One region of the Variovorax sp. Soil_C_17 genome, then DNA from elsewhere that is predicted to be linked to it. Evidence: predicted binding sites of a transcription regulator. Region 1 holds the regulator's gene; the other holds the start of a gene.
The links. Region 1 encodes FNR, which switches genes on or off when oxygen is low (the NO sensors DNR and NnrR bind a similar motif). Its sites were predicted from a motif close to TTGATNNNNATCAA; they were not measured.
Positions count from the first base shown of each region.

Region 2: a site for FNR is predicted at 2,998-3,011, ahead of AC3A6Y_RS15085 (universal stress protein). Genes of this name have one in related genera too.

Region 1 covers NZ_JBDGIT010000004.1:508,186-512,569, forward strand. Annotated here, with positions in the region: gene ccoG (cytochrome c oxidase accessory protein CcoG) at 1-1,236, shown strand, start outside; gene AC3A6Y_RS22540 (FixH family protein) at 1,254-1,529, shown strand; gene AC3A6Y_RS22545 (hypothetical protein) at 1,535-1,780, shown strand; gene fnr (fumarate/nitrate reduction transcriptional regulator Fnr) at 1,761-2,477, opposite strand; gene AC3A6Y_RS22555 (sulfite exporter TauE/SafE family protein) at 2,671-3,384, shown strand; partial or broken gene AC3A6Y_RS22560 (ornithine carbamoyltransferase) at 3,709-4,140, opposite strand; gene AC3A6Y_RS22565 (Crp/Fnr family transcriptional regulator) at 4,325-4,384, shown strand, end outside.
Region 2 covers NZ_JBDGIT010000002.1:1,378,410-1,382,793, reverse strand. Annotated here, with positions in the region: gene glgP (alpha-glucan family phosphorylase) at 1-1,307, shown strand, start outside; gene AC3A6Y_RS15095 (BON domain-containing protein) at 1,333-1,986, opposite strand; gene AC3A6Y_RS15090 (YoaK family protein) at 2,168-2,953, opposite strand; gene AC3A6Y_RS15085 (universal stress protein) at 3,092-3,922, shown strand; gene AC3A6Y_RS15080 (response regulator) at 4,046-4,384, shown strand, end outside.

The DNA of each region.
Region 1 (4,384 bases):
CGCCAGGCCGTGCTGTTCGACCTGGGTGCGCGGCGCTTCTACATCTTCGGCCTGGTGCTGTACCCCCAGGACCTGATCTACCTGACCGGGCTGCTGGTGATCTCGGCGCTCTCCCTGTTCCTGTTCACCGCGGTGGCGGGGCGGCTGTGGTGCGGCTATGCCTGCCCTCAGACCGTCTACAGCGAGATCTTCCTGTGGGTCGAGCACAAGATCGAAGGCAACCGGATCGCCCGCATGCGCCTGGACGAGGGCGAGTTCTCGCTCGAGAAGCTCGTCAAGAAATGGTTCAAGCACGTCGTCTGGCTGGGCATCGCGCTGTGGACCGGCTTCACCTTCGTCGGCTATTTCACGCCGATCCACGAGCTGGGGCTGGCCTTCCTGCAGACGCGCATGGGCTCGTGGGAGGTCTTCTGGGCCCTGTTCTACGGGTTCGCGACCTACGGCAACGCCGGCTTCATGCGCGAGCAGGTCTGCATGTACATGTGCCCCTACGCCCGCTTCCAGAGCGCCATGTTCGATCGCGACACCCTGATCGTGAGCTACGACAGGGAGCGCGGCGAGCCCCGCGGCGTGCGGTCCAAGGGCAGCGATGCCCGTGCGCTGGGCATCGGCGACTGCATCGACTGCACGCTGTGCGTACAGGTCTGCCCGACCGGCATCGACATCCGCAAGGGGCTGCAGTACGAATGCATCGGCTGCGGGCTGTGCGTGGACGCCTGCGACACCGTGATGGACAAGATGGCGTCCCCGCGCGGCCTGATCCGGTACGCCACCCAGAACGGGATGGCCGGCCATTGGACGCGCAGCCAGGTGCTGCGCCGGGTGCTGCGCCCGCGGGTGCTGATCTATGCCGGCGTGCTGATGGCATTGACGGTCGGCCTGCTCGCGAGCCTGGTCGTGCGCATGCCGCTCAAGGTCGACGTGGTGCGCGACCGGGCCTCGCTGGCGCGCATCGTCGAGGGCGGCCAGCTCGAGAACGTCTACCGGCTGCAGATCATGAACGCGTCCGAGCGGCCGCAGCGCTATCGCATCGAGGCGCGCGGGCTCGAAGGCCTGGGCGTGTCGCCGGCCGAGCCGGTCGAAGTGGGGCCGGCACAGTCACGCTGGGTGGCGGTGCGGCTGCAGCTTCCGTATGGCAGTGCGCCTGCCGGCTCCCACGCCGTGCACTTCGACATTCGCTCGCTGGACGGCAGCGCGCAGGTGTCGGAGAAGGCCGCCTTCATGGTGCCTCGTTGAATTCGGAAGGAGAACAGATGGACGATCACACGACGACCCTGCGGCAGAGCGAGCCCTGGTGGCGCTTCCCATGGGTCTGGATGGTGATGGCCGGGCCTGCCCTGGTCGTCATTGCCAGCTTCGTGACACTCTGGCTTGCCCTGCGAACGCCGGACCCGGTGGTTGCTGCGGACTACTACCGCCGCGGGATCGAGATCAACCGGACGCTGGCCGACAAGAAGCTGATGCCGGCGCTCGCCGGCCGCAACCATGCAGCGACGCCGGACGCCGACGTGCCTGCTCCCCGGCGCTGACGGTCATGAAGATGCAGACGTGGATGTCGATTCTCTGGCCGGCCTTCCTGCTGGCCAGCGCGACCGAACTCCTGGTGTTCGCGCTGGTCGATCCTGCCGATCTCCACTGGCGCGGCGAGGCGCTCGCACTGTCGCGCCAGGCGGTCTACACGGCCGGCTTCTTCGTGTTCTGGCTGCTGGCGGCAGGCGCGAGCGCGCTGACGCTGCTCCTGACGGTACCGGCGAGGAAGATCAACAACCCGGAGGATTGACGATGCGCCGCAGGCCCTCGGGATCGACGATGCGCACCTTGCGCTGGTCGATCTCGACGATGCCGTCGCCCATGAACTTCGAGAGCGTGCGGCTTACCGTTTCGAGTGTGAGGCCGAGGTAGCTGCCGATCTCCTCGCGCGTCATCCGCAGGATGAACTCGGATTGCGAGAAGCCGCGTGCGTGCAGGCGCTGCACCAGGTTCAGCAGGAAGGCGGCGAGCCGCTCCTCGGCCCGCATGCTGCCCAGCAGCAGCATCACGCCGTGCTCGCGCACGATCTCGCGGCTCATGATCTGGTGGACGTGGCGCTGCAGTGCCGTGACTTCGCGCGACAGCGCCTCCAGACGCTGGAAGGGCATCACGCAGACCTCGGCATCCTCGATGGCGACCGCATCGCAGGTGTGCTGATCGTTGACGATGCCGTCCAGGCCGATGATCTCGCCCGCCATCTGGAATCCCGTGACCTGGTCGCGGCCGTCCTCGCTGGCCACGCGGGTCTTGAAGAAGCCGGTGCGGATGGCGTAGAGGGAGGTGAAGGGCTCGCCGTTGCGAAACAGGGTCTCGCGCCGCTTCACCTTTCGACGGGTGGAGACCAGCTCGTCGATGCGCTTCAGCTCGCTCGGCTCCAGCCCGGCGGGCATGCAGAGCTCGCGCAGGCTGCAACTCGAGCAGGCCACCTTGATGTTCTGGACTTTCATGGGAGGCAACGGTTTGTTGGGGCCATTCTGGGCCGCCGCGCGCACGGGAGGCTTGATGCACATCAAGGTCGACCGGGCCGCCCGGCGGCATAGTGGCTCATTGCCTGCCTCTCGCTGCTGCGATGAACTCACTCCCGGCTGTCGCCAACGACGCTCCCTCTCCGGTCCTGCGCTTCTCGCGCATCGCCTGACCATGCAGACGGCGCTCGCGGGTACCGCGCTGCTGATGGGCCTGGTCGGCGGACCCCATTGCGTTGCCATGTGCGGCGCTGCCTGCGCCGGCGTGATCCGCATCGTGCGTGCGCCGGAAGGCGGCGGCGTCGCCACCCTTGCGTCAGGGGTGCGGGACGGCGCCGCATCCTGGGTCTTCCATGCCGGGCGAGTGGCCGGCTATGCGGCAGCCGGCGCCGTGGCCGCGGCCGCGGTGGAGAGCCTCGCCTTCGCCAGCGAACAGGTCGCGGCATTGCGCCCCCTGTGGGTGCTGCTGCATGTGTTCGTGCTGACCTGGGCCCTGATGCTCGCGGCGCTGGGACGCCAGCCGCTCTGGGCGCGCCGGCTCGGGCGGTCGCTCGCGGCGCGCCTGCGGCCTGCGACGGGCTCGCTGCGCGGCCTGCTCGCGGTCGGCGCGCTGTGGGTGGCCATGCCCTGTGGCCTGCTCTATTCGGCCCTGATGCTCGCCGGCCTGGCAAACGGGCCCGTGCAGGGCGCAGGGGTGATGGCGCTCTTCGCCGCAGGCAGCGGCGTGTCGCTGGTGCTGGCCCCGTGGCTGTGGCAGCGCCTGGGCAGGGGCGCCGGCATGGTCCGGCAGGAATGGGGCACCCGGCTCGCAGGCGGGTTGCTCGCCGTGGTGGCGCTGCAGGCCGTCTGGATGGACCTGAGCCGGCAGATACGGATCTGGTGCGGCTGAGCGCCGTTCGCCGAACAGGGTGCTACGCCCTGTCGGTCAAGTCTTGACGAGGGTGTCCAACAGCACGGCCTGCATCGCGAAGCGGTGGTTCTCCGTGCGCTGGGCCTCGTCGACCGGTTGCCCCGATGCCAGCAGTGACCAGCCCGCGGAGTGCCTGGCGTCGACCAGGAAGGTCGCGTCGTTCGATGCGGGCTGCTCGCTCCCGACAAGCACGTCGAAGCCGGCGCAGCGGGCGGCCGAAACGAAATGGCTGCCGTGGGGTGCCTTCGGATCGCCGAGAAACAGGATCGACGCGCCGGGGGGCGATCGATGCTCGCGCAGGGTCATGAGATCCGCCAGGGCGCGGGCCGGATGCTCGTCCAGGCACAGGCCGTGGTACACCGGCACGCCGGCGTCCTGCTCGATCCGGCGCGCCGTCGCCGGTGCCAGTGCCTCGCAATCGACAGCGTCGTACATGCGGCCCAGCATCCGCGCCAGGACCCGAACATCGTCCCGTCCCGATGCCGGCGTGGTCGGCTCGGTGAACCTGACCTCGGCCACGCGCGCGCCCAGGTCCTGCGCGGCGCGTCGCAGCGTCGCGATGCCGGCGCAGGGCGTTGGCCCGAGCAGCAGCGCCAGGTTCTTTCCGCGCAAGGGCTGGCCGGCGGTGCCGGCGCGTGCAAGTGCGCGCAGGCGCTCGGCCGCGGCCAGGGTCGCCAGGATGTTCGCCGTGGCCGGCGGGTCGAGGCGAGGGGATTTGGAGATGCTGAATGTCACAACGCGAAGGTAGGACCTTCCGGGATCCGGGCCTTGAGCGACATCAACAATTCGTCATGTCGCGAGCGCCGATACCGTCCTGACACCAAGCATTCACCCAGTGTTACCGAAGCCTTCATCGCATTGGCGCTCGTGTTGCAGTGGCTTTCTAAGCTCCCCCTATCGATCCACCAGGGGCAAAGAAATGACTGAAACGATCCGCCTTCCCAAGTCTGCGCCGTCGGGCGTCCAACGCATCGCGGAC
Region 2 (4,384 bases), on a different contig from region 1:
GTCCTGAAGACCGCGAGATCACGCACCATCTCTACGGAGGTGACGAGGGCTATCGCGTGAAGCAGGAGATCGTCCTGGGCATCGGCGGGGCGCGGATGCTCGCCGCGCTCGGCGTGAAGGTCCTCAAGTACCATCTCAACGAAGGGCACGCCGCCTTCCTCACGCTGGAACTGCTGCGGCATCACGCTCATACGGCCCAGGAAGCGGGCAAAGGTGCAATGCGTTACGACACCGCGGCCGTGCGGAGCCGCTGCGTGTTCACGACCCACACCCCGGTGGAGGCCGGCCACGACCAGTTTCCGTATGCGCTCGCGGCGCCGCTGCTGGGCGATTTCGTCGACGGTGCCCAGTTGCGAGCGCTTGCGGGTGAAGATCGGCTCAACATGACCCGGCTGGCCTTGAACCTGAGCGAGCATGTCAACGGCGTCGCCCGGCGGCACGCGGAGGTTTCCCGCCGAATGTTCCCAGGCTACGAGATTCGTGCCATCACCAACGGCGTGCATCCGTGGACCTGGGCCTGCGACAGCTTTCGACGGCTCTACGACAGATGCATCCCGCAGTGGTGTCATGAACCGGAACTCCTGATGCGTGCGACTGGGATCGCCGACGAGGAGATTCGCAAGGCCCACGCCGATGCAAAGACCGCACTCGCCAAGGAGATCATCAGGCTGGGCGGGCGCGCCCCCGACGCAGGGGTGGCCACCATCGGCTTCGGGCGGCGCATGACGCCATACAAGCGGCCGGACCTGCTGTTCTCGGACATCGACCGCCTGCGCGAAATTGCCCGGCGCCATCCGGTCCAGATCGTCCTTGCAGGCAAGGCCCATCCGCGCGACAGCGGCGGCAAGCAATTGGTCGAGCGCCTGCACGACTACGCTCGCAAGCTGCAAGGCGCTGTCCCTGTGGTGTTTCTTCCCGACTACAACGTGCGCATCGCACGTTTGCTGGTATCAGGCGTGGATATCTGGCTGAACACGCCGCAGCGCCCACTGGAGGCCTCGGGAACCAGCGGCATGAAGGCAGCCTTGAACGGCGTGCCCAATCTGAGCGTACTGGATGGCTGGTGGCTCGAAGGATGGATCGAAGGGGTGACAGGATGGGCCATCGGCCGCGATGGCAGCCATGAGGACGCCGCGAGCGACGCGCGCTCTCTCCATGGCCAACTCGAGAACGTCGTGCTCCCGCTCTTCTACGACGATGCCGCTGGATGGACAAAGGTCATGAAAGGCGCCATCTCGCTCAACGCTTCGTACTTCAACAGCCACCGAATGCTGCGCCGTTACGCCGCGGAGACTTACCTGCGCTGAGCCGCTCAGGCCGGGATGCGCACTGTCAGTCTTCCACCAGCAGATTGTTCACCACGTTGGCCACCCCCGGTGCCGACCAGGCGGCCTCCTGGGCGGCCTTGCGTTCGGTCCAGGAATGCACCTTTCCGCGCAGGGATACGTCGCCGCCGTTGACCAGAATCTGGATCTGACGGCTATCCTCGTCGGCCTGGCGCTCCAGCGCCGTCCGAATTCGCTCTTCGATATCTGCGGGCGTGAACTTCGGCTTGACCACGACCCGGTTCGTGACACCCGCGACGCCGAGCAGGTCGCGCACGGCATCCTCCGCGGCGCTGCGCTGGTAGGCCCATTCGACCTCGCCATTGAGCGTGACCCAACCCTTCTCCACCATGGGGTGGATCTTGTCGTCGGGGACCAGCACGTGCCACTCGAGGGCACGCTCGGCCGCCGCGGCGATGTCGGCGTCGGTGCGCTCGTGACCGGAGGGGAGCTTTACCTGCATCTCGACTGCCACCGCCTTCACCCCCTTGACCCGTTGGACGGCGCGCTCGATGGCGTGCTTCTCGGCATGGCTCGACGGGTGGCCGGTCAGGGTGACGACGCCGTCCTTCACGATCACGCCGACATCGGTGGCAACGATGGCCGGATCGAAATTCAGTTCGGCAACGATATCGCTTCTCAGCATGGCATCGGGTTTCATGAGCTGTCCTCGGCGGTGGTTTGAGGTGAACTGCCATCGCGCGCTCCGACGCGCGGTGTCGAGGAGCTCACTATAGAAAGTACGGGCAGGCCGCGGCTTGCGCTGGATCAAGCGGGTCGGCATTGAGGAAAGCGGCCGGGACAAGCAGAAGGAACAGTTGCAATCGGCTTGGGGACGGGCGTCACTCCCTCATGCCTGATTGCCTGGATCTGCGGCTCCAGCGGCGTGCCATGTTGGCCAGGTCGTCGAATGCCGGGACCACCGCAAGCATGAGCAGCAACAGGGCGAGAGGAACAGTCGAGATGTACCCGACATACTTGAAGCCCACCGAGCCCGTCAGCCCACCGAGGAAGAAAAAGGCAACGAGGAGCGTGAGGACGCGGAGGCGATCGCGGTTGGCGAGCACGCGAAGATGGGACGGCGGCCCAGCGGCATTCCGATAGAAAAGCTTGCCGAGCTCGATGCCGATGTCGGTCAAGATCCCGGTCAAGTGCGTCGTTCGAATCTCGGCATGCGACAGCTTGGTGATCACGGCGTTCTGCAGCCCCATGATGAAGCAGAGCAGCATCACCGTCACGGGCACGAACAGACCCCGCACGCTGGACAACCTGGCCCCCAGGACCCCGAAGCAGATCAGGAGGGTGGCTTCCACCAGCAGCGGCAACGCGTATTCGCTGTGCATGCGGCGCCTGCGCGCATAGTTGACCAGTACCGCAGAAGTTGCCGCTCCCGCCACGAACGACACCAGTCCGCCCGTTCCGGCAAGCACAACGTCATAGACACCCAGCACGAGATGGTCTGCCATGGACGAGACGATGCCCGTCATGTGTGAGGTGTACTGCTGGACGGCCAGGAAACCGCCCGCGTTGATCGCGCCGGCGACGAATGCCAACGCAAACCCGAGGTGGCGATTCGCGATCGGGGTTCTCTTTCGACCCGTAAGTCGTCTGGCGTAGTTGATGGGCATGGGCTGCTGCTGGTCGGATCCTACTGGCCGTGCAGGCCTCGGCATTGATGAACATCAAGGCGATCGGGTGCCTTCGCCGCGAAGATCGCTGCACGGCGCCATTTTGCCGGTGCATACCTTGTGAAGGGACATCGAGCCATGAACATCAAGACCATCCTCGTTCACCTGGACCATACCGACAGGTGCAGAGCCCGCGTCGATCTCGCGCACGGCATCGCCATGTCGCAGGGCGCTCACCTGATCGGGCTGCTGCCCAGCGGCTTGCTGGAGGGCTCGGTTCCGGCAGACGCGCTTCCCACGGGCATGACCGACTACATCGCGGAATCCGCCCGATACCTGCGGCAACGTGCGCAAGCGATCAGCGACGGCTTTGCGGCCGGTGTGGGATCGGGATCGTACGAAGTTCGTGAAACAGACGGCACGACCATCGACTCGCTGATTGCGCATGGGCGCTCGAGCGACCTGGTCGTCGTGGGCCAGGACGACAGCGCGAGCGATTCGGATCTGCCGGTGCACGGGCTCGTGTCCCGGGTGATGCTCGACGCGGGCCGGCCGGTGCTCGTGGTGCCTTACGCCGGCAAGTTCGCGGAGGTGGGGCAGAACGTCCTCATGGCATGGGACGGGTCCCGCGGCGCCGCAGTGGCGATGCGCGAGGCCTTGCCGCTGCTGACCCATGCGCGCCGGGTCACCCTCGTTTCATTCCGGCGTACGGCTTCAACCCAAGGTGATGAACTGCTGATCCCGGAGATGACACGCTGGCTGCAGCGTCATGGTGTGCAGGCGACGGTCGAGCAGCATGTCACGGAGATCGGCACATCGGACGCGTTGCTTTCGCGGGTCTCGGACGTGGGTGCCGACCTCGTCGTCATGGGTGGATACGGGCACTCGCGGCTGCGCGAGAGGGTGCTGGGTGGCGTCACGCGCGGGGTGCTCACCCATATGACGGTGCCGGTGCTGATCGCCCATTGAAGTCCGCCAACCGGACCCGTCGGTGCCGGACGCGGTTCGTCTCACATTCCTCGACGCGGGTCGGCTTTGATCCATTCCGCATAATCCAACGCGCCAGAATGGACGATTGCGAGCCCCCCTCTTATGCGCATCCTGATCGTGGAAGACGATACCCTGTTGGGCGACGCCGTCGCAACGGGCTTGCGCCAGCTCGGTCATGTCGTCGATTGGTTCGGCGATGGGGTTCTTGCAGACGCCGCCCTGGCCACGGCACCCTACGATGCAATGGTGCTGGATCTCGGCCTGCCGGGCGGCGACGGCATGCAATGGCTATCGCGCTGGCGCGGACGCGGCATGAAGCTGCCCGTGCTGATCCTGACGGCCCGCGATGCCGTGGAGCAGCGCATCGCCGGGCTCGACGCAGGGGCCGACGACTACCTGATCAAGCCGATCACGATCGACGAGCTCGCGGCGCGGCTTCGC